Regions from separate parts of the Acidovorax sp. K2F genome, predicted to be linked through region 2. Evidence: predicted binding sites of a transcription regulator. Region 2 holds the regulator's gene; the other holds the start of a gene.
The links. The regulator HrcA, encoded in region 2, represses chaperone genes, less so after heat shock. The targets are predictions, from matches to a motif close to TTAGCACTCNNNNNNNNNGAGTGCTAA.
Positions count from the first base shown of each region.

Region 1 (14,484 bases), on a different contig from region 2:
CGTGCTGCCCGCCCACCACGCTTTGGCACGCCAGCCGGTGCTGCAACTCAGCGACTTTGCCGGTGAATTCTTTGTAAGCCTCTCGGCCGACGACCCCTACCGCCGCCTGATCGACGCCCGGTTTGCCGAGGCGGGCGTAGAGCGCACGCTGCGCGTGGAAACCCACAGCGCCGCCGCGGTGTGCGCCATGGTCGAGCAGGGCCTGGGCATCGCCATCGTCAACCCGGTCACCGCCCTGGCCGCCGCCAGCGAGCGGCTGGTGCTGCGGCGGCTGGCGTTTTCTATCCCGTTCAGCGTGACGGCGCTGCTGCCGCTGTACCGCCCGCCGCTGCCCGAGGTGGTGCCCATGCTGGAGGCCCTGCGCGCGCAGGCCCAGGCCATTGCAACACAGCTGCCGCCCGCCATGGGCTGATGCAACAGGATCTACAAACTATGATTTTGATAGCATTCAAGGCATATCGCACTAGCGCTATCAGCACAAAGAAGCCACACCGGGGATCCTTGCGCGTTTCGGACAGTGTCCTCAGCCGCCCGGCGCCGCCAGGCTGCGCACCTTGACCGCCAGCCGCTCTTCGACCGAGGGCGACACGAACTTGGTCACCTCGCCACCCAGCACCGCAATCTCGCGCACAAAGGTGCTGCTGATGAACTGGTACTTGTCGCTGGGGGTGAGGAACACGGTTTCCACCTGGGGCATCAGGCTGCGGTTCATGCCCGCCAGCTGGAACTCGTAGTCAAAGTCGGTCACGGCACGCAGGCCACGCACCATGGCCTTGCCGCCGCGCGACACCACAAAGTCGCGCAGCAGGCCCGAGAAGGGCTCGACCTGCACCTGGGGATACATCTTCACGGCCTCGCGCACCATCTCGATGCGCTCTTCCAGCGAGAACAGGGTCTTCTTGTGGTGGCCCGCCGCCACGGCCACGATCACACGTTCAAACAACTGGGTGGCCCTGCGCACCACGTCTTCATGGCCCAACGTGATGGGGTCAAAGGTTCCGGGGTACACGGCGAGCACGTTCTGGGCCATGGCTGGTTGTCTCCTGTCTGGCGATTGACGTTGGCCCCGGCCCCCGGGGCGCTCCCCGCAGGGCCCGCCGGGCCGCGTGCGCGCATTATGCAGTGCAGTGCAACATGAACCGGCGTTGGCTCATTCTGTGGTGGCTGCCACAGGGCGCAGCAGGTGCGCATGCACGGCGCCAGCCTTCAGATGCCGGTACACGGCCAGGCCGCTCCCGGCCAGTTCCTCGTCCGTCCAGGCGCGGGGCGCTTCGAGGTAAATAAAGCCCTGGGTGGCCACGGCCTTGGCAGCGGCCTGAAGAGCGGGTGCAAACAGCTCGCCGTCAAAGGGCGGATCCAGCAGCACCAGGTCCACACTGGCAGGTGCGGCCTGCTTGAGGGCGGCCACGCCGTCGCCGCGCTGCACACGCACGGCGCTGGCTTGCAGCTTGGCCTGCAGCACCTGCAGCTGGGCCACCAGCGCAGCGTCACTCTCCACCAGTTGTACTGACGTGGCGCCGCGCGAAGCGGCTTCGAGCCCCAGCGCACCGGTGCCCGCGAAAGCGTCCAGGCAGCGCCAGCCAGAGAGGTCCTGGCCCAGCCAGTTGAAGAGCGTTTCGCGCACGCGGTCGGGCGTGGGACGCAGGCCGGGGCGCTGGGCCACGGGCAGGCGGGTGCGCTTCCATTGCCCACCGATGATGCGGATTTCGCCCGCGCCCTTGGGGGCGGCCGCCGCCGCAGCTTTGTCCTTGGCGTTTTTCTTGATGGTCTTGGGGTCCACAGGGGCCGCCGCGGCTGCGGCCTGGGCCTTGCGGATTTCGGCGGTGATGGCGCTGCCGCGCAGGGTCGATCGGCTCATGGCTGCTTGCCTCCCACCACCACGGTCACCATGCGGCCGGGTTGCAGCTTTTGGGCCATGACAGTGCGCACATCGGCCACCGTCAGGGCCTCGACCTTTTTGGCCCACTGGTCCAGGTAGTCCAGGGGCAGGTCGTTCCAGGCGATGTTGGCCACGTTGCCCAGCAGCTTCTTGTTGCTGTCGATGCGCAGCGCAAAGCCGCCGATGAGGTTGTCCTTGGCGGCGCGCAGCTCGGCCTCGGTGGGGCCTTCGGCCACAAAGCGGGCGATCACGTCACGCGAGACCTGCACGGCCTGGGCGGCCTGGTCGGGGCGCGTCTGCAAGCCCACGGTGAAGGCCCCGGCATGCAGGCCGGGGGCGAAGTAGCTGTAGACGCTGTAGGAGAGGCCGCGCTTTTCGCGCACTTCGTGGGTCAGGCGCGACACAAAACCGCCGCCGCCCAGGATGTGGTTGCCCACCAGCAGCGCGAGGAAGTCCGGGTCGCGGCGCTGGAAGCCCGGCTGGCCGATCAGCACGTGGGCCTGGGCCGAGGCAAACGGAATGGCCTTCTCGGCAGGTGCCGTCAGCGCCGCCACTTCGCCCACGGGCGGCAGCGGTGCGCAGCCCGCACTGGCAGGCAGGCGCGACAGCAGCGTAGCCACCAGCGTCTGCGCCTGGGCGCGCGATACGGCGCCCACGATGCTGACCTTGGCGCGGCAGGCGGCCACGTACTGCGCGTGAAAGGCCTGCATGTCGGCCACGCCAATGCGCGCCAACGTCTCTTCGGTGGTGCGCACGCCATAGGGGTGGCTGCCATACACCGCAGCGGCAAACGCATGGTTGGCCACGGTGGCGGGGCGCGTGTTGGCTTCTTTCAGGCTGGCGCTCCAGCGGGCGCGGTCGCGTTGCCAGACGTCGTCAGTCGTCGTGGGCTCGGCAATCTGGCGGGCTGCCAGCCGTGCAGCGCGCTCCAGCAGCGGCGGGTCGGTCAGCGAGCGCAGCACGTAGTGCAGCGTGTCGTTGTCGGCATTGGCTTCAAAGCTGGCGCCCAGATCGGCCCAGGCCTCACCCAGGCCGTTTTCGTCCAGCGCGGGCTCGGTGCTGGCGTCGCGCCCAGCCTTCACGCCCTTGCTGGCCATGGCAGCGACGGCGTTGGCCAGGCCGGACTGGCCTGCCGGGTCGCGGCGCGTGCCGGCGTCAAAATCGATTTGCACGTCCACCATGGGGATGACCGGGCTTTCGACCAGATAGACCTTGGCGCCGCCCGGCTCCGTCCAGTGCTGAATGGGCAGCAGCGCCCAGGCCGAATTGGAGGAAAAAAGGGCGATAGCGCTAGTGCATAAAGCACGGACAGCTATGTTTTTGATAGTAATCATGGGCAGTTTCCGCAGGGCGGGTTCAGCGGATGGCAGCGCCCGGGGGCAGCTGGGGACGGGCGCGGGGGGCGTCCAGGGGCTGGGGCAGCAGCGTGGCCACGGTGAGCTGGTCGTCGCCAAAATACCTGGCAGCCACGGCCTGCACCTGCGCCGGGGTCACGGTGCGCAGCAGGGCCAGCAGGCGCTCGTTGGCGTCCAGCGGAAAGCCCTGCACCCAGTTGCCCCCCAGTTCCTGCGCCTGGCTCATCACCGAGTCGCGCTCGTACACCGTAGAGGCGATCCATTGCGTCTTCACGCGGTTCAGCTCGGCCTCGCTCACCCCATCCTTGGCCACACGGGTCACCTCGGCCCGCAGCGCGTCTTCGACCTGTTGGGCGGTCTTGCCCGCAGCGGGCACGCCGCTGAGCATGAACAGACTGGGTCCGCGCCCGGTGACCATGGCGGAGCTGCTGGCGCTATCGGCCACGCGGTTGGGCCCCTGGGTCAGTGCGCGGTCCAGCCGGGCACCGTCATAGCCATTGAACACGGCCGACAGCACCATCAGCGCGAGGGCGTCGCGGTCTTCGTCGGTGAGGTTGTCCACGCGGTCCAGGCTGGGCGCGCGGAAGGCCAGGGCCACATAGGCCTGCTCTGCCGGGGCCTTGACGGCGATGCGCCGCAGGCCCTTTTGCTCGGGCTCGGTGCGCGGTTTGCGCGCGGGCAGCGCGTGCACGGGCAGGCTGCCGTAATACTTTTCGGCCAGCGCACGCACCTGGGCCACATCCACATCGCCCGCCACCACCACGGCGGCGTTGGTGGGGGTGTACCACTGGCGGTGGAAGGCGCGCACGTCATCGGGCGTCATCGCGTCCAGGTCGCTCATCCAGCCCACGATGGGGCGGCGGTAGGGCGACGCATTGAAGGTGGCGGCAAACAATTGTTCGGCCAACACGGCCCGGGGCTGGTCTTCGGTGCGCAGGCGGCGCTCTTCCTTGACGACCTCGATCTCTTTCTTGAACTCCTCGTCGGGCCAGTGGTTGTTGGCAAACCGGTCCGATTCGAGCTTCATCACGTCCTCCAGCCGGTTGGACGGGATCTGCTGGTAGTAGCCGGTGTAGTCACGGCTGGTGAATGCGTTCTCCCGCCCACCCAGCGCCGCCACGCGGCGCGAGAACTCGCCCGGCGGCAGGGTCTTGGTGCCCTTGAACATCATGTGCTCCAGCGCATGGGCCACGCCCGAGGTGCCGTCCACCTCATCCATCGAGCCCACACGCACCCAGACCATGTGCACCGCCGTCGGGGCGCGGCGGTCGGGCTGCACGATGAGCTGCATGCCGTTTTTGAGCGTGAACTGCTGCGCGCCAGAGGCCGTGGCGGACGGCGTGGTGGAAGGTTGAGACACCGGGGTGGTTGCCGCAAAGGCAGCCCCGGACGAGAGGCAGGCCAGCAGGCCCAGTAGGGTGAAAGCGCGTTTCATAGAATGGGGTGATTCTAAGAACCCGCCAATGTTCAGTTTTTTCAAGAAAAAGCCCGCTCCTTCGCCCGCCCCCACCGATGTGCCCGCCCCGGCCCAGCCGGTAGGCACACCGGCGCCCACCGTGGTTGCGCCCGTAGCGCCCCCCCAGCCCGCCACGCCGCCCGTGGCTACCCTCAACCCGCCAGCGCCCGCTACACCGGCTCCCGTGGCGGCGCCCGCCCCGGCAGGCTTTGGCTGGCTGCGCAACCCGTTTGGCAACAAAGCCCCTGAGCCCGCTGCGCCGCCCCCCGCAGCACCAGCGCCCGTCACTGTGACCCCGCCAGCGCCCGTGGCGATGCCTCCAGTGGCACCGGCCGTCGCACCGACGCCCCCTGCAGCACCGGCAGCCACAGCGCCCGCCGCTGCTCCAGTGGTTGCAAGCCCTGCATTGCCCCCCGTGGCACCCCCGATTTCCGTTGCTGCACCTGCGCCGGTTGCACCACCCACGCCCGCCACACCACCGGCTGCGCCAGCGGCAGCATCTGCAACCTCGGCTGCGCCCACTGCCCCGGCGCCTGAGCGCAAAGGCTGGCTGGACCGCCTCAAGGCGGGCCTGCGCAAGACCGGCAGCAGCATTGCCACCGTCTTCACCGGCACGCAGATTGACGACGCGCTGTATGAGGAGCTGGAAGAGGCCCTGCTGATGGCCGACACCGGCGTGAAAGCCACCACGCACCTGCTGACGGACCTCAAGCGCCGCGTGAAGGACAGCAAGACCACCGACCCTGCGGCAGTCAAGGGCCTGCTGGCCGACGCGCTGGCCGACCTGCTGCGCCCGCTCGAAAAAGCCCTGGTGATTGGCGAGCACACCCCCACCGTGATCATGGTGGCCGGCGTGAACGGCGCGGGCAAGACCACCTCCATCGGCAAGCTCACCAAGCACCTGGCGGGTGAAGGCGCCGCCGTGCTGCTGGCCGCCGCCGACACCTTCCGTGCCGCTGCCCGCGAGCAGCTGGGTGTGTGGGCCGACCGCAACACGGTCGAGATCGTGAGCCAGGAAGGTGGCGACCCCGCCGCCGTGAGCTTTGATGCCGTGACCGCTGGCAAGGCGCGCGGCAAGGATGTGGTGCTGGTGGACACCGCCGGCCGCCTGCCCACACAGCTGCACCTGATGGAGGAGCTGAAAAAGATCCGCCGCGTGGTCACCAAGGCCGACGCCACGGCCCCGCACGAGGTGCTGCTGGTGATCGACGGCAACACCGGTCAGAACGCGCTGGCCCAGGTGCGCGCGTTTGACGATGCGCTGCAGCTCACCGGCCTGATCGTCACCAAACTGGACGGCACGGCCAAGGGCGGCGTGCTGGCCGCCATCGCGCAGGAACGCCCCATCCCGGTGTATTTCATCGGTGTGGGCGAAAAGCTCGAAGACCTGGAAACCTTCAACGCCCGCGAATTTGCCCAGGCTTTGCTGAGCTGAGCCTCGCGATCTCCCCTCAACCTTTTGAGCAATGGCCCCATCCGGGGCCATTTACACGTTTACGGATCGCAACGTTTCCTCCATCATGGGCTTTCCCCTCGGAAAGCACGGAGGCCCATGTTCATTGAGCTGGTCAAAGGCGTTGCGTTGCTGCTGGCGCTGTGCTTTCTGCATGGGTTCAACATCCGCGTCTGGCGCCAGCACCCGTGGGTGGGCCAGGTCTTTTCGGGGCTGATCTTCGGCGGGATCTGCGTGGTGGGCATGCTCACCCCGGTGGTGCTGATGCCGGGCGTGATCTTTGACGCGCGCTCGGTGGTGCTGAGCATGGCCGGCCTGTTTGGCGGCCCGCTGGTGGCGGGCATTGCGGCGCTGATGGCGGCCACCGGGCGCCTGTGGCTGGGGGGCGCGGGTGCCGAGGTGGGGCTGATGGTGATCGTGCTGTGCACGGCCATGGGGCTGGTGTACCGCGAGGGCCGCGCCCGGGGGCGGCTGGGGGTGGAGCCCATCCCCCTCGCGCTGTTCGGGCTGCTGCTGCACACGGCGGTTATCGCGCTGTTTCAGCTGCTGCCCGCCGAGGCTGTGCAGCGCATCAACCAGACGCTGGCCCTGCCCTATCTGCTGACTTTCACCCCCGCCACCGTGGTTCTGGGCCTGCTGCTGCACGATGTGGAGCAACGCATGGCCACCGAGCGTGCACTCACTGGCACGGCAGCCCGCCTGCATGCCATCACGCAGGCCATCCCCGATGTGCTGCTGGTGCTGGATGCCCAGGGCCGGTATGTGGAGGTACTGTCCCCCAACGACGCCACCCTGGTCGCCAGCGCCCCCGAGCTGGTAGGTAAACGGCTGCACGATGTGCTGCCCGCCGAGCAGGCAGAACGGTTCATGGCGCTCATCCAGGACACGCTGCAGTCTGGCCAGACCCACAGCGTGGAATACGAGCTGCAGACCCTGTCAGGGCTGCGCCAGTTTGAAGGACGCACCCAGCCCCTGGGCGTGCAGGTGGGTGGCCAGGCGGCTGTGGTGTTCCTCGCCCGCGACATCACCAAGCGCAAGCAGGCTGAAAGTGCGCTGCGCGAGTCCGAGCTGCGTTTTCGCTCGCTGCTGCGCAATATTCCGTCCATCTCGGTGCAAGGCTACCTGCAGGACGGCACCACCAGCTACTGGAACCAGGCGTCCGAGCAGCTGTACGGCTACACGGCCGAAGAAGCCCTGGGCGGCAACCTGCTCGACCTCATCATCCCGCCGCCCATGCGCGACGGCGTGCGGGCACACATGCAGCACATGTTCGCCACCGGCGAGGTGATCCCGGCGGGCGAGCTGCAACTGCAGCGCAAGGACGGCACGCCGGTGCATGTGTTCTCCAGCCACGCCTACATCCAGGTGCCGGGCCACCCGCCCGAGATGTTCTGCATCGACATCGACATCTCGGGCCGCAAGGCCGCCGAGGACGAGGCACGCTACCTGGCGTTCTACGACGCACTCACGCAACTGCCCAACCGCCGCCTGCTGGTGGACCGGCTGCAGCAGGTGCTGGTCAACGGTGCGCGCTCGGGCCTGACCACGGCGGTGCTGTTTGTGGACCTGGACAACTTCAAGACCCTGAACGACACCCGGGGCCATGAGGTGGGCGACCTGCTGCTCAAGGACGTTGCCCAGCGCCTGCGCAGCTGCGTGCGCGAGCAGGACACCGTGGCCCGCCTGGGGGGAGACGAGTTTGTGGTGGTGCTGCAGAACCTGAGCAGCGACGCCCCCGAGGCCGCCGCCCAGGCGCGCACGCTAGGCGAGCTGATCCTGGCGCAGTTGCGCCAGCCCTACGAGCTGGCGGGGCACGAACACCACTTCACCGCCAGCATCGGCGTGACGCTGCTCACCCACCAACGCGACTCGGTGGACGAGGTGCTCAAGCAGGCCGACATGGCCATGTACCGTGCCAAGGACGCCGGGCGCAACACACTGCGCTTTTTTGACCCCGACATGCAGCAGGCCGTGAACCGCCGCGCCCTGCTGGAAACCGAGCTGCACAACGGCCTGCGGCGCGCGCAGTTCCTGCTGCTGTACCAGCCGCAGGTGGACAGCCAGGGGCGCGTGACCGGCGCAGAGGCCCTGGTGCGCTGGCAGCATCCGGTCCAGGGCATGGTGCCGCCGTCGGAGTTCATCCCGCTGGCGGAAGAATCGGGCCTCATCCTGCCACTGGGCCACTGGGTCATGGAAACCGCCCTGCGCCAGCAGGCCCGCTGGCGACAAGACCCGCAGTTTGCGCAGCTGAGCCTTGCCATCAACGTGAGCGCACGCCAGTTTCTGCAAGACGACTTTGTGGCCCAGGTGCTGGCGCTGGTGCAGCAGACCGGCGCCAACCCCGCACAGATCAAGCTAGAGCTGACCGAAAGCCTGCTGCTGGACAACGTGGACAGCGTGATCGCCACCATGCGCGCCCTCAAGGCCCATGGCCTGGGGTTTTCGCTGGACGACTTTGGCACGGGCTACTCGTCGCTCAGCTACCTCAAGCGCCTGCCACTGGACCAGATCAAGATCGACCAGGGCTTTGTGCGCGACGTGCTGCTGGACGCCAGCGACGCGGCCATCGCCCGCTCCATCATCGCGCTGGCTGGCAGCCTGGGCCTGTCCGTGATCGCCGAGGGGGTGGAGACCACCGCCCACTACCAGTTTCTTTTGGCCCATGGCTGCCAGGCTTTCCAGGGCTACCTGTTTGGCCGCCCACTGACGCTCGAAGACTTTGAAAGCCGGGTGCGGCAACAGGTGTAGCGGGGGGGCGGAGACTGCCACCACGCCAGCCATCGGGTACCCGGCAAAAGGAAGCCAGAAAGAGGGCAAGGCAACATTCAAGTTCTTTCTCCGTGGCGTCGACATCTCTGTGTGGAAGCCCTGGAGGTGTCCCATGAAGATTGAATCGTCCGCCCTGCAGATGCAGGCCCAGCACGTTGCCAGCCGCGTGCACACCCAAAGCAGCCACTTTGAAGCCTGGGTCGGCGATCGCCGCCCCACCAGTGCCCCTGGCCTTACCCGAGCGACCCCGGCCGTACAAATTTCTAGCACAGCACGCCTGGCCCGCGCCGCCCAGGAGGCCATCGACCCCAACCATGCCCCAGATGCCGCGCCCGGCAGCAGCCCCAGCGACGGCCTGACACCCCAGCTGGCCATGATCCGCGACCTGATTGCCCGCATGACGGGCGTGCAGGTGCGGGTGTACACCGGCCAGACGGAACCCGTGCCTTCCCCACCCGCCAGCCGCCCCGACACGACGCCGACCGCCGATGCAGGCCGTCCCCGTGCCGGGTGGGGCCTGCTGGTGGAGCAGCGCGAAGTGGTCGTAGAAACCGAAAGCACCCAGTTTGCCGCCCAGGGCACCGTGCGCACCGCCGACGGGCGGGAAATCCGCTTTAGCCTGCAGCTGGATATGCAGCGCAGCTACCGCCAGGAATCATCGTTCAGCCTGCGCCTGGGCGACGCTGTGGCGGTAGACCCGCTGGTCATCAACTTCGACGGCTCGGCCGCGCAGTTGCAGGACCTGCGCTTTGCGTTCGACCTGGACAGCGACGGCCAGACCGACAACGTGCCCCTGCTCTCAGGCAACCGGGGCTACTTGGCCCTGGACCTGAACCACAACAGCCGCATCGACAACGGCCGGGAGCTGTTCGGCCCCGGCACCGGCGACGGCTTTGCCGAACTGGCCGCCTATGACAGCGACGGCAACGGCTGGATTGACGAGGCGGACCCGGTCTTTCAGCAGCTGCAGGTATGGACCCCGTCGGCGGATGGCGCCGAGGGCGCCGGCAGCCTGCGCACCTTGGCCGACGTGGGCGTGGGCGCACTCTCCACCAACGCCATCGCCACCCCTTTTGCCCTGCGCACCGCCGACAACGCCAGCCTGGGCACCGTGCGCTCCACCAGCGCCTACCTGCGGGAAAACGGCAGCGTGGGCACAGTGCAGCAGGTGGATCTGACCGTCTGACGATATTGCAGCGACAGCCCGCTACTATGATTTTTATAGCTTCGCAGGCATGAAAAACTAGCGCTTGATGGCAATTTGACTCAAAAAATTCCAACGGTATCAATGAGCAACCCGACGGGAACTCCGGGCTTAGCACTCAATCATAGAGAGTGCTAATATCATGGCTTAGAGGAAAGGATTCCCGGAATGAACATTCAATCTGGAACCGCGACGATGTCTCTGGCGCCCGCCAATCCCTGGGCGCTGGTGCCCCCCTTGGGCAATCTGGACGCCTACATTTCGGCCGTCAACCGCCTGCCCCTGCTCACGCACGAAGAAGAACAGACTTACGCACGCCAGCTCAAGGACAACAACGATCTGGACGCCGCCGGCCGGCTGGTGATGTCGCACCTGCGCCTCGTGGTTTCGATTGCACGCCAGTACCTGGGCTACGGACTGCCCCATGGCGACCTGATCCAGGAAGGCAATGTGGGCCTGATGAAGGCTGTCAAGCGCTTTGACCCCGACCAGGGCGTACGCCTGGTGAGCTACGCCATGCACTGGATCAAGGCCGAGATCCACGAATACATCCTGAAGAACTGGCGCATGGTCAAGGTGGCGACCACCAAGGCGCAGCGCAAGCTGTTCTTCAACCTGCGCTCCATGAAGCAGGGCTTCAAGGCCGATGCATCGGCCGCCGATGCCGCCACGCACCGCGACACCCTGTCGGACCATGAGATCGACGCCGTGGCCGCGCAGCTCAATGTGAAGCGCGAAGAAGTCATCGAAATGGAAACCCGCATGGCGGGTGGCGACGTATTGCTGGACCCGGCCCCCGCCGACGATGGCGAGCAGGCGTTTGGCCCCATTGCCTACCTGGCCGATGCATCGCACGAGCCCACGGCCATGATCGAGTCGCGCCAACGCGACGCCCTGGCTACCGACGGCATTGCCAACGCGCTGGCCAGCTTGGACGACCGCAGCCGCCGCATCGTGGAAGAGCGCTGGCTCAAGGTCAATGACGACGGCAGCGGCGGCATGACGCTGCACGACCTGGCGGCGGTGTACGGCGTGAGCGCCGAGCGCATTCGCCAGATCGAAGTGGCTGCCATGAAGAAGATGAAAAAGGCCCTGGCCGAATACGCCTGACCGGTCCGGGCAGCGGGGTTAATATCCCCGGCTGCAGAAGTTGCCTCGCGGGGCCCCAGTTCTGGGGCCCCGCGTCGTTTGGGCCCCCGAATATTCTTCAAGGAGATTGCACCCCATGCCCTCACGTCCCGCCTTTCCTGGCCGTGTTTCCCGCCGTGCTTCGCTGTTGATCGCGCTGGCTGCCGCGTCCCCCTGGGCCTTGGCCCAAAGCGCTGGCAAGGCTGCTGCCACTGCGCCCGCGCCGCTGGCCTGGCCCACCAAGCCGCTGAAGATCATCGTGGGCTTTCCTGCGGGATCGTCGCCAGACCTGACGGCACGGACGTTCTCGGAACCCTTGTCCAAGGCCCTGGGCCAGCCCGTGATTGTGGACAACAAGGTGGGCGCAGGCGGCAACATTGGCGCCGACGCAGTGGCCAAGGCCCGTGACGATCACACCATCGGGCTGATGATCAACGGCAACATGACGATTGCCAAGCTGCTGAACCCGGCGGTTCCGTATGACCCGATCAAGGACCTGGCACCGCTGAGCCTGATTGGCACCTCACCGCTGATCCTGACTGCACCCGTCAACCAGCCCGGCGTGGCCGCCAACAGCAATGCCCGCGACTTCTTCGTGGCAGCACGCAATGGTGGTGACAAGTGGAGCTACGGCACGCCAGGCGTGGGCACGGTGGGCCACATCGGCACCGAGCTGCTCAAGGCGCGCAGCAACATCAACCCCGTGCATGTGCCCTACCCTGGCTATCCCCAGGTGGCCAACGCGATGCTGGGCGGCCAGCTGCAGATGGCGCTGCTGCCCCCGGCGCTGGCGCAGGCCCAGGTGCGTGCGGGCAAGCTGCGCGCGATCGGCGTGACCTCCTCCGGGCGCAGCCCGCTGGCACCCGAGGTGCCGAGCCTGGCCGAGGCAGGCATCAGCAACTTCAACCTGGAGATCTGGAACGCCTTCGCAGCGCCTTCCACCATGCCCAAGCCCATCCAGGCCAAGCTGGCCGCGCTGATCAGCGAGATCGCCCGCAGCGAAGACGTGCGCAGCAAGCTGTTCCAGCAAGGGTGGCAGACGGTGGGCTCGTCTCCCGAAGGCCTGGCCAACCGCATCAAGGCCGACACCAATCTGCTGGGCGGCGTGATTGCGATGCGGGGCATCAAGGCCGAATAAGGCCCAAGAGCATCAGCTCATGCGGGGCCGCACAGTGCCTCGCATAACGGCGGCCTGGCACAGGCCCCGGGTCACTCAGGGGCTGGAGGGGCTCAGCCCCCGGCCTCGGCCAACAACACCTTCACATCGGCCGCCAGGGCCTGTGCGCCGCTGCCATAGCGGTTGTAGACCCGCAGGCGCCCTGAGGGGTCGTACACGTAGCTACCTGCAGAGTGGTCCATGGTGTAGCTGGTGGGCGTCTTGCCATCGACTTTCTTGTAATAGATCTTGAAGTCCTTGGCGACAGCGGCCAGCTGCTCGGGTGTGCCATGCAGCGCCAAGAAGCTCGGGTCGAAGTTGGCCATGTAGGCCTTGAGCACTTCGGGCGTGTCGCGCTCCGGGTCCACCGTCACAAAAATGCCCTGCAGACGGCCTGCGTCCTTGCCCAGCATCTGCTTGACCTCGGCCAGCTCCTGCATCGACGTGGGACACACGTCGGGGCACTGGGTGTAGCCGAAGAACACCACCACCACTTTGCCGGCAAAGTCCTTGATGTGGCGTGGCTGGCCGTTGTGGTCTGTCAGGGGAAGGTCGCGGGCGTACTCAGCGCCGGTGACGTCCACGCCGCGGAATTCGGCCTTTTTCTCGGAACACGCACTCAGGAGGCCTGTAGCGCATATGGATATTGCACCAGCCGCTATCAATTGAAGAGCTTTTCGTTTCTGCATGGAGATCATCACAGCACATAGTGGTCCACTAGCAGTGCAGCAAACAGCACGCTCAGGTGGATAAGGGAGAAGCGGAAGGTCTTGCGGGCCAGAGCGTCCGAATAATTGCGCCAAAGCGCGAACGCGTACCCGCAGAAACCCAGACTGAGGAGCACGGCGGCAACCAGATAAATCCAGGAACTCATGCCGTAGATGAAAGGCATCATGCACCCGGCCAGCAGGATCAGCGTGTACAAGAACACCTGCAACCGCGTGAACTCGTTGCCGTGCGTGACCGGCAGCATGGGCAGGCCAGACTTGCGGTAGTCCTCCACCCGGTACAAGGCCAACGCCCAGAAATGCGGTGGCGTCCACAAAAAGATGATGAGGAAGAGGATAAGCGCCTCGGGCCCTACATCGTTGGTCATGGCCGCCCAACCCAGCACCGGCGGCATGGCCCCCGAGGCGCCGCCAATGACAATGTTCTGGGGCGTCAAGGGCTTGAGGATCACGGTGTAGACCACCGCGTAACCCACAAAGGTGGCAAAGGTGAGCCACATGGTCAGCGGGTTGATCCAGACATACAGCAGCACGGAGCCTGCGGCACAGAGTACGGCCGAGAACAGCAGGGTCTGCGCGTTGGACAGCTCACCCTTGGCCGTGGGCCTCCATGCGGTGCGCTTCATCTTGGCGTCAATGCCTTGCTCGACGATGCAATTGAACGCGGCTGCAGCACCCGCCACCAGCCACACGCCCAGGCAGGCCAGCGCCATGTGGCCCAGTTGTGCAGCGTTGGGCAGGCCGGGCACGGCCAGCACCATGCCGATCAGCGCACAAAAGACGATGAGCTGTACCACGCGGGGCTTGGTCAGCGCATAAAACTGCTGGAACCGCGAGGGCGGCACAGCAACGGCGGAGGGGGCAACACTCATGCAGATACTCTCGATGCGCCCGTGGGCGCGGAAAACTCTCGGGGCGCGGGCGCTGCGCGGCTGGACACCAGGGCCCAGGTCAACACCACCACCAAAGCTGCGGCACCGCCGGTATGCAGCACCGCCGCCACCAGGGGCCAGTCCAGCACCACGTTGGACAAACCCGTCACCAGTTGCAGCAAGGCCAGCCCGCCGATCCACCGCGCCTGCGCGGGCAGCACGCCACTGCGGTGAAAGCGCCAGGCCACCAGGCCCAGCGCCAGTAGCACCACATAGGCCATCAGGCGGTGCACATAGTGAATGGCGGTGAGCGCTGCAAAGCTGATGTGGCTGCCGTCTTGCAGCAGGCCCAGCTTGCGCCAGATCTGGAAGCCTTGCGCAAAGTCCATAGCGGGCCACCAGCTGCCTTGGCAGGTGGGGAAGGTGGTGCATGCCAGCACCGCGTAGTTGGTGCTGACCCAGCCCCCCAGCACCACCTGAAGGG
Region 1 is NZ_JAOBSQ010000051.1:85,112-99,595, forward strand. It holds gene N4G42_RS19200 (LysR family transcriptional regulator) at 1-412, shown strand, start outside; gene coaD (pantetheine-phosphate adenylyltransferase) at 524-1,030, opposite strand; gene rsmD (16S rRNA (guanine(966)-N(2))-methyltransferase RsmD) at 1,151-1,858, opposite strand; gene N4G42_RS19215 (M16 family metallopeptidase) at 1,855-3,213, opposite strand; gene N4G42_RS19220 (M16 family metallopeptidase) at 3,236-4,669, opposite strand; gene ftsY (signal recognition particle-docking protein FtsY) at 4,698-6,125, shown strand; gene N4G42_RS19230 (EAL domain-containing protein) at 6,243-8,891, shown strand; gene N4G42_RS19235 (hypothetical protein) at 9,025-10,098, shown strand; gene rpoH (RNA polymerase sigma factor RpoH) at 10,285-11,226, shown strand; gene N4G42_RS19245 (Bug family tripartite tricarboxylate transporter substrate binding protein) at 11,342-12,382, shown strand; gene N4G42_RS19250 (SCO family protein) at 12,475-13,089, opposite strand; gene cyoE (heme o synthase) at 13,098-14,000, opposite strand; gene N4G42_RS19260 (heme A synthase) at 13,997-14,484, opposite strand, start outside.
Region 1: rpoH (RNA polymerase sigma factor RpoH) is a predicted target of HrcA. The motif match lies at 10,228-10,254, and genes of this name have one in related genera.

Region 2 (14,484 bases):
GTAGGCCAGCACATTCATCAGTGTGGGTTTGGACGCCATCAGCTCGGCGGGCAGCTCCAGCAGCTCCAGTGCACGGCGGTTGCACAGCTCGACGACCCCGGCGGCACTGATCTTGGCCACGCCCTGGTCCATGTTTTCCAGCGTGGCTTCGAGCAGGATGGATTTCTCGCGCAATTGCGCCTCGCTGTCGCGGGCGCTGCGTTCCGCCTGGGCCAGCAAGCGCTGCTGGCGCTTGAGTTCGGTGATGTCCACATGGGCATAGAACACCGTGCCGTCGCTGCCCTGTTTGGCGATGACGCGGCTCCAGCGGCTGCGGGGCAAGGGCACCTCAAACGGCGCCCCCGCAAAACGCATGTGCTCCTGCAAGATCGACAGGCCGTCGTAAAAAGGCGCCATATCTCCCTGACCTTCGACGGACCAGGCGTGGCGGTACACCTCGTCGAACGCTTTACCCGCGGCAGCCGTACGGTCCGACAGGCTATACATCTGCATAAAGGGCTGGTTGACCCACTGGATGCGCTGATCTTCGGCACAGATCATCAACCCATCGGGAATGCGGTCGAACAGTTCGGAGCTTTCAAACAGCGGACTGCGCAGGTAGCCGGGCTCATGGATGTCGGCCTCGGCCGGCGTAGCGAGCGTGGCTTGCGCGCTCTGCAGCGGCAGCGCCTCGGCACGCCACAGGCGCACCCGCCCCACGCCTTCAATGGGCAACGACGACACATGCACGCGCAGCCCCCGGTGATCGAAGCTGTAGGGGCGGGTCTGCGCCCGGTGGCGCTCGACCCCGGCGGTGATGTAGCGCTCGATGTTGGGCAGCTCCTGGGCATCGAGCCGCTGGTTATAGAAGCGGCGCAGGTTGGCTTCGTAGGGCTCGCCCTCGTACACATGCCCCTCGTGCTCCGGGAAGAACTTGAAGAAGGTCCTGTTCCAGGCCACCGTGCGGTCGCTGTCGTCAAACGCGCACAGCGCCACGTCCAAACCATCCAGGGTGTCACCCAGGGCACGGATGAGGCGGAGGCGAGAAGCGTCAGGCATGGTCAGGAGGTTGGATACGGCACTGTCAGCACAAGCCCGTGCAACACACTGGCCCAGGTGGCAAGGGGTCTGCCAACGCCGACGCACAGCGCCGGTCGCTTCATTGTGCGGAACCGTACTTACAGCAAACCGTCTGAGGGCCACGGACAAGTTGAAGGCAGCGGTTTGTGTTGCGCCAGCACCACAATATCTTGATGCAAGTCAAGACTCAACCGAGACCAGCGCGGATGCTAGGCCCCGTCGTCGTTACGGCTGGAAACTGATCCATAGCTTGACCGGAACCCTGTCGCGCCTGCGTTCCGCTATGGTGGGTGTTTTGTACCCAGGAGCTAGCCGCATGATGAAAAAAACCACCCCTTTTGCCGTCGCCTGTTGCCTCGCCCTGGGAGCAGCTGTGACTGGATGTGCGGGTTACGGACAAACACCCGCACCACCCGCCAGCACGGCACCGACAGGCGCAGCGCCCGGAGGCATGTGCAATGCCCAGCCCGCGCAGTTTGCAGTGGGACAAAACAGCACGGCATCGATCGTGGAGTCTGCACGGCAGCGCTCGGGCGCGCAGACGGCGCGCATCCTGCGCCCAGGGCAAATCATCACCAAGGAATACGACACCCAGCGGCTGAACCTGGAGGTAGATGGCAATGGCCGCATCCTTGCGGCAAAGTGTGGCTGAGCTTGCCCCTGGCTGCCGAATGGCCTGAGGGCCTGCCAACAATCTCCCCGGAGATCACAAACCGGCTTTGATGGAGCCTCCCTCCGTCAGTCCGCCAGAAACAGCTCCTGCAGATCGCTCAGGAAGTCAAAGCCCCGCTCGGTAGGCCGTACACGCGCCATGTGGCGCTCGATCAGGCCCTTGCGCTCGGCAGCCTCCAGGCCCTTGGCGATGGTGGTCAACGGCAGGCCTGTGCGGGCCATGAAGTCCTGCAGCGCAAAGCCTTCGCGCAGGCGCAGGGCGTTGAGCATGTACTCAAACGGCAGATCGGTGCGGCGCACCTCGTCGTCCTGCGCCACGGCATGGCCTGCCAGGGCGTTGTCCATGTAGCGCGCGGGGTCCCGAAAGCGCACCTGTCGCACCACGCGGTGCGCAAAGCTCAGCTTGCTGTGCGCGCCCGCGCCGATGCCCAGATAGTCGCCAAATTGCCAGTAGTTGGTGTTGTGAAAACACTGGTGGCCCGGCTGCGCATACGCAGAAATCTCGTACCGCGCCATGCCCGCCTGCCCCGTCATCTCCGTGATCCGGTCAAGCATGGCGTAGGCCTGGTCGTCCTCGGGGATGGCCGGGGGGAACTTGGCGAAGTAAGTGTTGGGCTCAATGGTGAGGTGATAGATGGAGATGTGCGGCGGCTTGAAGGCCAGCGCGGTTTGCAGGTCCTGCTCCAGCTCTGGCAGCGTCTGGCCCGGCAGGGCGTACATGATGTCGAGGTTGAAGGTGTCGAAGGACGCAGCGGCCTCCTCCACCGCCGCCATCGCCTGGGCACGGTCGTGCACGCGGCCCAGGGCCTTCAGGTGCTGGTCGTTAAAGCTCTGCACCCCTACCGACAGGCGCGTGACACCCGCCGCGCGGAAGGCGCGAAAACGGTCTTTCTCGAACGTACCGGGGTTGGCCTCCATCGTGATCTCGCAATCTGGCTCCAGCCGCAGACGGGCGCGGATGTCGCCGATCAGCCGGTCGATGGCTGCCGGCGAAAACAGGCTGGGCGTGCCGCCGCCAATGAAGATGCTGTGCACGGACCGCCCCCAGACCAGGGGCAGCGCGGCCTCCAGGTCGGCCATCAGAGCATCAATGTAGCGCTGCTCGGGCACCTCGCCGCCGGAGGCATCCGCGCGAAATTCGTGCGAGTTGAAGTCGCAGTACGGGCATTTCTTGAGGCACCAGGGCAGGTGCACGTACAGAGACAGGGGCGGCAGGCTGGGCAGCTGCAACAGGCCCGGGCGCATGTAGTGCTGGATGTCGCGCACCACGGCAGGTTCGGCCTCGGCCTGTGGCGTGATCGGAATATGAACCACGGTCAGCGCCCTTCTACAACCAGCGTTCGCGCATCAGCGCCAGCATCTGTGCGGCCGATCGGCCCCGGTGGCTGTGGGCGTTTTTCACCTCCACGGGCAGCTCGGCAAAGGTCTTGCCGAACTCGGGGATGAACATCACGGGGTCGAAGCCGAAGCCGTTGCTGCCCCGGGGTTCGGTGGTGATCTCGCCCACCACGCGGCCCACGGCGATCAGCGGCTCCGGGTCTTGCGGGCTGCGCACGGCGACCAGGGTGCTGACCATGGCGGCGCGGCGGTTGGTCACGCCTTGCAGTTGCTCCAGCAGGGCGCGCACGTTGTTGTCGTCGCTTTTCTCGTAGCCGAACTGGGTGCAGTAATACGCGGTGTCCACGCCCGGCAGGCCGCCAAAAGCGTCCACACACATGCCGGCATCGTCGGCCAGCGCCGGCAAGCCCGTGTGTTCGGATGCAAACCTTGCCTTGGCCAGGGCGTTTTCGACAAAGGTGCGGTAAGGCTCCTCGGCCTCACCCACGCCCAGGTCGGCCTGCCGCACCAGCTCCACGCCCAGGGGCGCAAACATGGCCTGCAACTCGGCCAGTTTGCCGCGGTTATTGGATGCCAGAACAATTTTCATGGTCAAAATGGCCGCAAGCGCTAGTGAAATATGCGCAAGCAGCTATCAATTAAGGAGTATTTTGCAGGGCTTGCTGCTGCAGCTGCACCAGCTGGGCGATGCCCTGTTCGGCCAGCCCCAGCAGTTGGTCCATCTCGGCGCGGGTAAAGGCCACGCCTTCGGCTGTGCCCTGCACCTCCACATAGTGGCCTGCGCCCGTCATCACGACGTTCATGTCGGTGTCGCAATCCACGTCTTCCACATATTCCAGGTCCAGCAGCGGCGTGCCCTGCACGATGCCCACCGAGATCGCCGCCACTGGCTGCAGCAGGGGCGACTGGGCGATCTTGCCGCTGGCCAGCAGCTGGTTGACCGCATCCTGGGCCGCGACCCAGGCGCCGGTAATGGCAGCCGTGCGCGTGCCACCATCGGCCTGGATCACGTCGCAGTCGAGCTGGATGGTGCGCTCGCCCAGCAGTTGAAGGTCAAACACGGCGCGCAGGCTGCGGCCGATGAGGCGCTGGATCTCCTGCGTGCGGCCAGTCTGCTTACCCCGTGCGGCCTCGCGGTCGCTGCGGGTGTGGGTGGCGCGCGGCAGCATGCCGTACTCCGCCGTGACCCAGCCCTCGCCGCTACCGCGCTTGTGCGGGGGCACACGCTCTTCCACCGAGGCGGTGCAGAGCACCTTGGTGTTGCCAAACTCAATCAGCACCGAGCCTTCGGCGTGCATGGTGTAGTGGCGCGTGATGCGCACAGGGCGCAGTTGGTTGGCGGCGCGGTTGCCGGTGCGGATGAAGGTGGTCATGTGATTCTCTATATCAAGCGAGTCGCCCACCTGCGTCATGAGGCGGGCGATGAAAGGCGAAAAAACCTGATTCCATGCATTCGCATGGAGGGAGCCTGGATGCAACCCACAGCGCCGATGGCAGTTCAGGCCTTGCGGGCAGCAGAGCGACGGATGGCTTCGTTGATTTCGGCGATCGACCGCTCAATGGCCGCATCGTCCAGGTCATCCACCAGCCCATCGAGCGGGCCCGCCTGGATGGTGGACGCAAAAACGTCGTCGCTGATGCTGTCCGTGGACACCCCCTGGGTGGACTCGAACGCATCTGGCGTCTCCCACTCCAGAGCCACCACGGTCACGTTGTCACTGCTGTCCCCGGCTTTGCGAAGGGCATCTTCCACCAGCTCGGGCACAGCGTGCGACACGGTGTTGCGGCCCAGCTGCTTGGCGATGTCTTCGTCGCTGAGCGTGCCCCACAGGCCGTCTGAGCACAACAGAATGCGATCGCCCTGCTCCAGGTACACAGGGCCGGTAATGTCGTAAATGGGCTTGGTGGGGGAACCCAGGCAGGTGAACAGCACGTTGCGGTTGATCTTGTCCAGACCAGGGGGCGGCGTGTTGCGCAGCTCCATGTACGAGTGGTCCCGCGTACGGGTCAGCAGATCGCCATCGCGCACCATGTACAGGCGCGAGTCTCCGCAATGGATCCAGGTAGCGGTACCGGCCTGCAACACCGCCGCGACCAAGGTGGTGCGCGGTGTGTCGAGCATGCCTTTCTCTGTGGCGTAGCGCAGGATCTGGTGGTGTGCCGCGAGCAACGCGCCGGACAGGAACTCCTGCACATCCTTGAGCTGGGGTTTGGCCTGGCGCTGGAACAGCGCCGAGATGGTCTGCAGCGCGATCTGTGCGGCCACTTCACCTTCAGGGTGGCCACCCATGCCGTCGGCCAATACAAACAGGCCCGATTCGCGCGTGTAGCAATAGCCCATGCGGTCTTCGTTCTTCTCGCGGCCGCCACGGCGGCTGATCTGGAATACCGAGAACTTCATAAGGACTCACGCAAACAAGGATGCACCCGGGCGCCATCCGTGGACATGTACCTCGCCCGAACCCGCATTGCGTGCGTCTGGTTCATTTGGGCTTGGCTCCGATACCGGTGGCTTCACCCACCTTCTGCACATTTTTCTTGGTGTCAGACACCAGGGTGTCCAATTGCAGTCGCATCTTCTCGGCCACCGTGAGCTTGGTGTAGCGGCGCTCACCCTCGCGGCTGAGCTCTTTCTGCAAGGCAAACACCGACTGGGGGCGGGACAGCGGGTCAAGCGCCATGCACCACTCCACCACCTCGATCAGGTTGTCGGAATACACGCCACGCAACTTGGTCAGGGCGAGCGACAGGCGGTCCTTGTCCACGCGCTGCGGCGCCTCGTTGGGCGGAAAGCCCTGCATGCAGGCGTAAATGCAGGCGCCGATGGCGTAGATGTCGGTCCACGGCCCCATCTGCGAATCGCGCCGGTACATCTCGGGCGCAGCAAAGCCGGGGGTGTACATGGGGCGGATGAAATTGCCCTCCTTGCTCAGCACTTCGCGCGCCGCGCCGAAGTCGATCATCACGGCCTTGTTGTCGTCGGTGATGAAGATGTTGGCGGGCTTGATGTCCAGGTGCAGCATCTTGTGCTGGTGCACGATGCGCAGGCCGCGCAGCACTTCGTCGAACAACGAGCGGATGGTGGACTCGCGGAACACCTTCTGTGTCTTGAGGTCGCGGGCGGTGATGATGAAGTCCTGCAGGGTCGCGCCCTCCAGATAGTTCATCACCATGTAAACGGTTTCGTTCTCGCGGAAGAAATTGAGCACGCTCACCACGGAGGCGTGCGAGATCTGGGCCAGCGAGCGGCCCTCTTCAAAGAAGCTCTTGAGCCCCAGGCGGTACAGCGAGAGCTTTTCGGGCGGCACCTTCGGAAGCAACTCACCAGGAGCGCGGGTCGCCAGGGACGAAGGAAGGTACTCCTTGATGGCCACCTGCTGGCCTTCGGCGTCGAGGGCCAGATAAACCACACCAAAACCACCGGAGGACAACCGGCGCACCACACGGTAACCGCCAATTGCGGTATCGGGCGGCAAGGGGGCCGGTTTGATTTTTGACATATTTTGCGAAGATGATTCGGGGGTAAGGCGGAACCCGGATAATCGCCGGATCGCAAGCAACCATCAAAAAGTCCAATGCCAGTTTACAGCATGACCGGATACGCCAGCGCACAGCATGGCGCATCTGCCACTGGCGCTGAAACCGACGCCCGCGCCCCCCAGACGCGCCGGCTGGGACTGGAAATCCGATCCGTCAACAGCCGCTTTCTGGACCTGTCGTTTCGCCTGCCTGACGAGCTGCGCGCTATGGAGCCCACGCTGCGCAGCTTGCTCACAGCGCGCCTGAAACGCGGCAAGGTCGAAGTGCGAGCCGCCCTCGACACCGACGACAGCAACAGCCTGCAAGACCCGCCTGCACGACTGCTGCAGCGGCTCAACTCTTTGCAGGACTCCGTCAGGGCTTGGCTGCCCAGCGCTGCCCCCCTCACCGTGGCCGACGCCTTGCGCCTGTGTGCCAATGCACATTCGGGCACCGAGGACTGGAGCGAAGCCGTTCCGGCCCTCGCGGAAGAAGCATTGACCGCCCTGCTGGCCGCCCGCGAACGTGAGGGCAAACGCCTCGCAACCATGCTGCTGGATCGCGTCAAGCAGCTGCGGGCCTTGGCCGAACAGGCGGTCCCCATGGTTCCGCTGCTGGTGGAGCAGCAACGCCTGCGCTTCATGGAGCGCTGGAAAGAGGCGATGGCCCTCACCGACGGTTCTACCCTCCCCGAGGCTGCCCGTGACCGCGCATTGACCGAGGCCACGGCGTTTGCCATCCGCATCGACGTGGCAGAAGAGATCACGCGGCTGGATTCGCATCTGGATGAAATCGAGCGCCTGCTGAAAAAAGGTGGCGAAGTGGGCAAGCGCCTGGACTTCCTGATCCAGGAACTCCACCGCGAAGCCAACACGCTGGGCTCCAAATCTGCCGCGCTCGACCTCACCCGCATCAGCGTGGACATGAAGGTGCTGATCGAGCAGATGCGCGAGCAAGTGCAAAATATCGAATAACACTCATTTTTTGATAGCGCCTGGCGCACATCAACCATGGACTATCCAGGAAATCTCATCGTCGTGGCAGCACCCAGTGGTGCTGGCAAGTCCAGCTTGGTCAAGGCCTTGCTGGAGCTGGACTCGCATGTCCACCCCTCCATCTCGCACACCACCCGTGCGCCCCGCGGCCAGGAAAAGCATGGCCGCGAATACTTCTTCGCGTCGGAGTCCGAGTTCGACGCCATGGTGCAAGGCAACGCGTTTGTCGAATGGGCCCATGTGCACGGCAACCGCTATGGCACATCCAAGAAAGCCATTGAAGAGCGCATTGCCCAGGGCTCAGATGTGATTCTGGAAATCGATTTCCAGGGCGCACTGCAGATCAAGCAGGCATTTGCCAATGCGGTGCTGGTTTTCATCCTCCCGCCCAGCTGGGAAGAACTGCGATCGCGGCTGGAGCGGCGGGGCGAAGACTCTGCGGATGTCATCGAGGTACGCCTCAAAAATGCTGCCATCGAGATGGCCCAGGTCAGCAAATTCGACTTCGTTATAATTAACGAGTTGTTTGAGCGCGCGCTTTTCGACCTGAAAGCCGTAGTTCACGCCCAGCGACTCAAGTACGCCGCTCAGCGCCGCGCCCGTGCTGACACCTTTCAGTCGCTCAATATCACCTGAATCCCCGGAGTAAACGATGGCACGCATCACCGTAGAAGACTGTCTGGAAAAGATCCCCAACCGCTTCCAGCTCGTACTGGCCGCCACGTACCGTGCCCGCATGCTCAGCCAGGGCCATGCTCCACGCATCGAAAGCCGCAACAAGCCCGCCGTGACTGCCCTGCGTGAAATCGCCGAAGGCAAAGTGGGTCTGGAGATGCTCAAGAAGGTTCCCGGTTGAACGTTCTGTTGGGCAATGCCCATCCAAAAGCACCGCGCCAGCGGTGCTTTTTTTTGCCCGAAAGTCCTCTGGCGCAGTCCCGCGCTACATTTAAGGCATGAACGCGGTGCTCAATTCACCTTCTGCAACGCAGCCTCGCCCGGGCGACCCATCTCAGGCAGGCAATCTATCGGCAGCCGCTGCGGCCGCCAATGCGGCTGCGGCCAGCTTCGCCGCACTGACCGATAGCCTGGACTACCTGGACGCCGTCAGCATCGAGCAGGTGCGCCAGGCGTACCGTTTTGCCGATGAAGCCCACCTGGGGCAGCTGCGCAACAGCGGTGAGCCCTACATCACCCACCCTATTGCAGTGGCCGCGCAGTGCGCGGCGTGGAAGCTCGATGCCCAGGCGCTGATGGCCGCGCTGCTGCACGACGCCATGGAAGACTGCGGCGTGACCAAGGCCGACCTGATCGACCGGTTTGGCGCCCCGGTGGCCGAACTGGTGGATGGCCTCACCAAGCTGGACAAGCTGCAGTTCAACACTCGCGAAGAAAATCAGGCCGAGTCGTTTCGCAAAATGCTGCTGGCCATGGCGCGTGATGTACGCGTCATCCTCATCAAGCTGGCCGACCGAACGCACAACATGCGCACGCTGTCGGACATGCCGCGCAGCAAATGGGGCCGCATTTCGTCCGAGACGCTGGAAATTTATGCCCCCATTGCCCACCGCCTGGGCCTGAATCAGACCTATCGTGAACTGCAGGACCTGGCCTTCCGACACCTGCACCCCTGGCGCTATGCCACACTGGCCAAGGCCGTCAACAAATCCCGCAACCGCCGGCGCGATCTGGTTCAGAAGGTGCAGGCCGAAGTGGATGCCGCCTTCTCCAAGATCGGCATGAAGGTGCGCCTGGCAGGCCGCGAGAAAACGCTGTATGCCATCTATCAAAAGATGGACCTCAAGCACCTGAGCTTTGCCCAGGTGACGGACATCTACGGCTTTCGAGTCATCGTGCCGACTGTGACCGATTGCTACACCGCCTTGGGTGTACTGCACCAGATGTACAAGCCGGTACCTGGAAAGTTCAAGGACCATATTGCCATTGCCAAACTCAACGGCTATCAGTCTCTGCACACCACCCTGGTGGGGCCCTCGGGCGTGAACATCGAGTTCCAGATGCGCACCGATGAGATGCACGTGATTGCCGAAGCCGGCGTGGCAGCACACTGGCTGTACAAGGCCCAGGACGGGGAAGGTACGGCAGCCGAGCGCCTTGGCACCAAGTGGCTGCAGTCCTTGCTGGACATACAGAACGAAACACGGGATGCGGCGGAGTTCTGGGATCACGTCAAGGTGGACCTGTTTCCCGATGCGGTCTACGTCTTCACACCCAAAAGCCAGATCATGGCGTTGCCGCGCGGCGCCACGGTGGTGGACTTTGCCTATGCCATTCACAGCAATGTGGGTGATCGGACGACCGCCGCCAAGATCAATAACGAGCAGGTTCCGCTGCGCACCGAACTCAAGAACGGGGACGTGGTGGAGATCATCACCGACCCCGTTTCCACACCCAACCCAGCGTGGCTTGGTTTTGTGCGCACGGGTCGAGCACGGTCCAAGATCCGCCATTACCTCAAAACCTTGGCCCAAACCGAGTCCGAAGGGCTGGGTGAAAAACTGTTGACTCAAGCCATCCGAGCGGAAGGCCTCGAACAACTGCCCCCCGTCAGCGCTGAGACCCAACCGCTGTGGGACAAGCTGCTGCGCTTCACCGGCAATCGCACGCGCAGCGAGCTGATGACCGATCTGGGCCTGGGCAAACGCATTGCCAGCATCGTCGCCAAACGGTTGATGGTGCTGATGTCGGAGCATGGCCACCGTCCGGATGCTCTGCTCATGACTCGTGAGCGCTACACATCTCACGAAACCCTGTCGCAAGGGGCCGTCACGCTGGATGGCAGCGAGAATGCCTCTGTGCAATATGCCACCTGCTGCCGTCCCGTGCCGGGCGACAGCATCGTCGGTTATCTGGGCCGCGGTGAGGGACTGGTCGTGCACAACGCACATTGCAGTGTCGCCAAACGTCTGCAGCATAAAGACAGCGAACGCTTCATTGCCGTGGACTGGTCGGACGAGCCCACCCGAATGTTCGAAACGGGCGTGGTCGTTACCGTGAACAACGGCAAGGGGGTGCTGGCACGCGTGGCAGCGGAGCTTGCCAATTCAGAGGCCGACATCACCCACGTGGACATGGACGATGAGGCGGCCTTGGACACCACGGATCTGCGATTCATCGTGGCGGTTCGCGATCAGGCCCATCTCGAGCTGGCATTGCGCAACCTGCGCCGCACACAGGCTGTGCTGCGTGCAGCCAGGATTACTCCACAACCCTGACACCTCAGCACGGCACCAAGCCCTGAGGTCGATACAACAGACGCGCAGGTCGGCGTCTGTGTGCGAACGGGTTACGTAGCGGCACTACGAGGCGGGTACTGCACCTCCACCACCTCCAAATGGCGCACTCCGCCCGGCGTGGGTAACTGCACCTCGTCCCCAACGCGCGCCTTCAGCAGCGCCCGGGCCACAGGTGAAATCCAACTGACCTGACCCATACGGCTGTCAGCCTCGTCAATGCCCATGATGGTGATCGTGCGCTCACCATCCTCGTCGTCGGAGTAGGTGACGGTGGCTCCAAAGAAGACCTGTTCACTGCCCGCATGCAAACTAGGGTCCACCACCTCGGCGATCTCCAGCCGCTTGGTCAAAAAACGAATGCGCCGATCAATTTCGCGCAGGCGCTTCTTGCCATAGAGGTAGTCGCCGTTTTCAGACCGGTCTCCGTTGCTGGCCGCCCAGTGCACCACATCCACGATCTTCGGCCGCTCGCTATCGATGAGATCCAACAGCTCCGCCCTTAGACGTGCATAGCCTGACGGGGTGATGTAGTTTTTGCCACCCGGCGGCAAAGGAGGCAGTGCCAATCCTTCGTCATCGTCGGCGCTATCGGTTTCCTTGGTAAAAGCCTTGCTCATTGCCAGAACTCTCCAATCAGCGCAAAGCGCCTGGACAAATGAAAAAGCCTGCAATCTTACGATTGCAGGCTTTAAACATTGGTGCGGCTGGCAGGAATCGAACCCACGACCCCTTGGTTCGTAGCCAAGTACTCTATCCAGCTGAGCTACAGCCGCTAAGCTTCGAATTATAGCATGATTTCTTGGCGACCCTTGAAATTTGCTTTTTTTCTGATTGCTTTCCTGAATCAGGCCATGCAAACAGACAGTCAATTCAACGCAAGCCGAGATTGTAATGCACGATGAAGGCTCCAAAAACAAACTGAGCGCTTTGGATCACAAAACACATCGTTTGTTGATGGATTCACCCTGCAAGCGAGGGTGGTAGGGCGTGTTGGACTTGAACCAACGACCAAAGGATTATGAGTCCTCTGCTCTAACCAACTGAGCTAACGCCCCCAGCCATGCTCCAGCGCTATACAACGGGGCAAGCGCCGTATTGTAGGGGCTTACTTGCGGTGGCTGAGCGCGTTGGACAACAGCTTGGAGGTGATGTCTACAATCTGGATCATGCGGTCGTATGGCATGCGCGTAGGACCAATCACGCCCAAAGTCCCCACCACCTTGCCATCAACCTCATAGGGGGAGCTGACGATCGAAAGCTCTTCAAAGGGCACAACCTGGCTCTCGCCACCGATGTAGATGCGCACCCCTTCCGCTTGGCTGGAGATGTCCAGAAGGCGAAGGATTTGTGTCTTCTGCTCAAACAAGTCAAATGCCCTGCGCAGGTTGCCCATGTCGCTGGAGAAATCACTGACGGACAGCAGGTTGCGCTCTCCAGAAATCACCACCTCGTCCTGCGCCTCGGACAGTGCCTCTGAGCCTACGTTGACTGCCGCCTGCATAAGCGATGCGATCTCTCCGCGCAGTACATCGACCTCGGACTTCAAACGTTCTCGCACCTGCTCCATTGCGAGTCCGGCGTAGTGGGCATTCAGGAAGTTGGAGGCCTCTACCAGTTGCGACTGAGAGTGATCCACCTCGGTGAAGATCACGCGATTCTGTACGTCACCTTCCGGCGACACGATGATGACGAGAAAGCGCTTTTCGGAAAGTCGAAGAAACTCTATGTGGCGAAATACCGAGGTACGCCGAGGTGCCATCACCACTCCAACGAACTGGGAGAGGTTGGACAACAGCTGCGCAGCGTTGGCAATGACTTTTTGTGGCTGTTCAGGTGCCAGCTGGGGCGGCATGACAGACTCCCGCTGCACCGTGAGCATCGTGTCCACAAACAATCGGTATCCACGCGCTGTGGGAATACGGCCAGCGGAGGTATGGGGACTCGCAATCAGCCCCAGCTCTTCCAGGTCCGCCATCACGTTTCGTATCGTGGCAGGCGACAAATCCAACCCGGACGCGCGGGAAAGGGTACGCGACCCTACGGGCTGCCCATCAGCGATGTAACGCTCGACCAGGGCTTTGAGCAACAACTTGGCACGGTCATCGAGCATGGAATGATTTTACTTTTGTAATCGTGTTTTGGCCCAGCGTCCGCGCCCCTCATGGCGGTGGATGTGGTCACGTAAGCTACTGACGGAAACCCCCAGCATATCCGCAAGGGTGCGCTGGTCATACCAACCGGAGCGCCAACAGGCTGCAGCCTGGGCCACATCGTCATCAGACAAGGCACGCTTCCGGCCCCAAGTCTTCCCCGCAGCCCGCGCAGCACGCTGACCAGCTAAACACCTCTCCCTGATCAATTCGCGCTCAAACTCGGCGAAGGCAGAGAGCAGGTGAAGGAACATGCGGCCATGAGCCGTGTCAGTTTCAATTGACTCGGTCAACGAACGGAAGCCTACACCCTTCGCTTTCAGGTATTCAAAGACCTTGACGAAGTGGGAAACAGACCGCGCAAGGCGGTCCAGTTTGTAGACCACCAACACATCGCCCTTGACCAACACGGTCAACAGCTTATCGAGCTCGGGGCGCTGCTTCACAGCAGAGCGCTTTTCTTGCACAACCTTGTCAATGCCAGCGCGCCGGAAGGCTGCTAGCTGTGCTGCCGTGTTCTGTTCAAGGGTTGAAACGCGGGCGTAGCCGTAAATGGTCACCGGTATCTGTTGAATAAAAAGCTGATGACGATCACCACAAGCAAGGCCAAAACAGTGCGCCACCTGGAAGCACGCACTGCGCGCCTCCTATCAGCTTCTGACATGCGAAAAGCCGCGCGCTCTACGTAGCCTGTTTTCTTTCGCCACCAATCCCGATACCAATCTCTGTTGTCTGCTCCCATTGATGGATCGTAACAAAGGGCAAGAGAACAAACAGCCATTAGATTGAGCTTGCTTCGCAGCTTTAGGCGCTCGCCGCGCAGCGTCCGTTGCCCGTGAGAGGTAGCGCCCAGCACCATTCCCCAGATTTCTTCGCCTCTTCGGCCAACGCTAAGCCAGGACCGCGCCTGCGGCTCTTTGGGTTGCTGCGGGGGGAATCCATAAAGCTGCGCTTTACAAACCCTCCCCCCTCCGCAACCCAATCCCGGCAACGCTAATGGCACGGCGAAGAACTCAGGGGATCGGTGCAAGCGAGGCCAGCTTGCACGGGCAACAGACAACAGTTGTCCGGCTCGGAATCTAGGGGCCCGGTACACATGAAGGGGAACTCCATGATCGCAAGCAACTACCGCAAATTTCCTGAAGCTCTGGCGCTGCAGATGCCTTTGCAGTTCGGGCGCTTGCTGGTGTGGGCTACGTCGCGGCCGACGACGCGGCTGCTGCGGGCGATCAGGGCAGAGCGCGGCGCAGCTTTCAAGGCAGCGGGCCGGGTGGCCTATCCAGTGCGCAAGACGACGCCGAGCTGGGCGCGTGAGCTGGCGAAGAAGGTGCGCGACCTGGGCAAGCTGGTGAAGGCTGCGCAGGTGGCGCTGGTGTTCGCTGAGCCAGTGAAGCGCAAGGGCTTCGGCGGGCACATCGACCGCATGCGCGCAATGCGCCCGCTGGCCCGGTGCCCTATCGCGATCAGCGCGTGAATTGTCTTGGCCAGATCCGTTTT
Region 2 is NZ_JAOBSQ010000013.1:45,585-60,068, reverse strand. It holds gene N4G42_RS05650 (diguanylate cyclase domain-containing protein) at 1-1,038, opposite strand, end outside; gene N4G42_RS05645 (I78 family peptidase inhibitor) at 1,379-1,711, shown strand; gene hemW (radical SAM family heme chaperone HemW) at 1,798-3,045, opposite strand; gene rdgB (RdgB/HAM1 family non-canonical purine NTP pyrophosphatase) at 3,059-3,658, opposite strand; gene rph (ribonuclease PH) at 3,708-4,442, opposite strand; gene N4G42_RS05625 (PP2C family protein-serine/threonine phosphatase) at 4,568-5,470, opposite strand; gene N4G42_RS05620 (serine/threonine protein kinase) at 5,553-6,569, opposite strand; gene N4G42_RS05615 (YicC/YloC family endoribonuclease) at 6,645-7,562, shown strand; gene gmk (guanylate kinase) at 7,599-8,219, shown strand; gene rpoZ (DNA-directed RNA polymerase subunit omega) at 8,236-8,439, shown strand; gene N4G42_RS05600 (RelA/SpoT family protein) at 8,537-10,816, shown strand; gene greB (transcription elongation factor GreB) at 10,888-11,454, opposite strand; tRNA gene N4G42_RS05590 (tRNA-Arg) at 11,534-11,610, opposite strand; tRNA gene N4G42_RS05585 (tRNA-Ile) at 11,816-11,892, opposite strand; gene hrcA (heat-inducible transcriptional repressor HrcA) at 11,943-12,947, opposite strand; gene N4G42_RS05575 (recombinase family protein) at 12,957-13,547, opposite strand; gene N4G42_RS05570 (hypothetical protein) at 14,099-14,461, shown strand.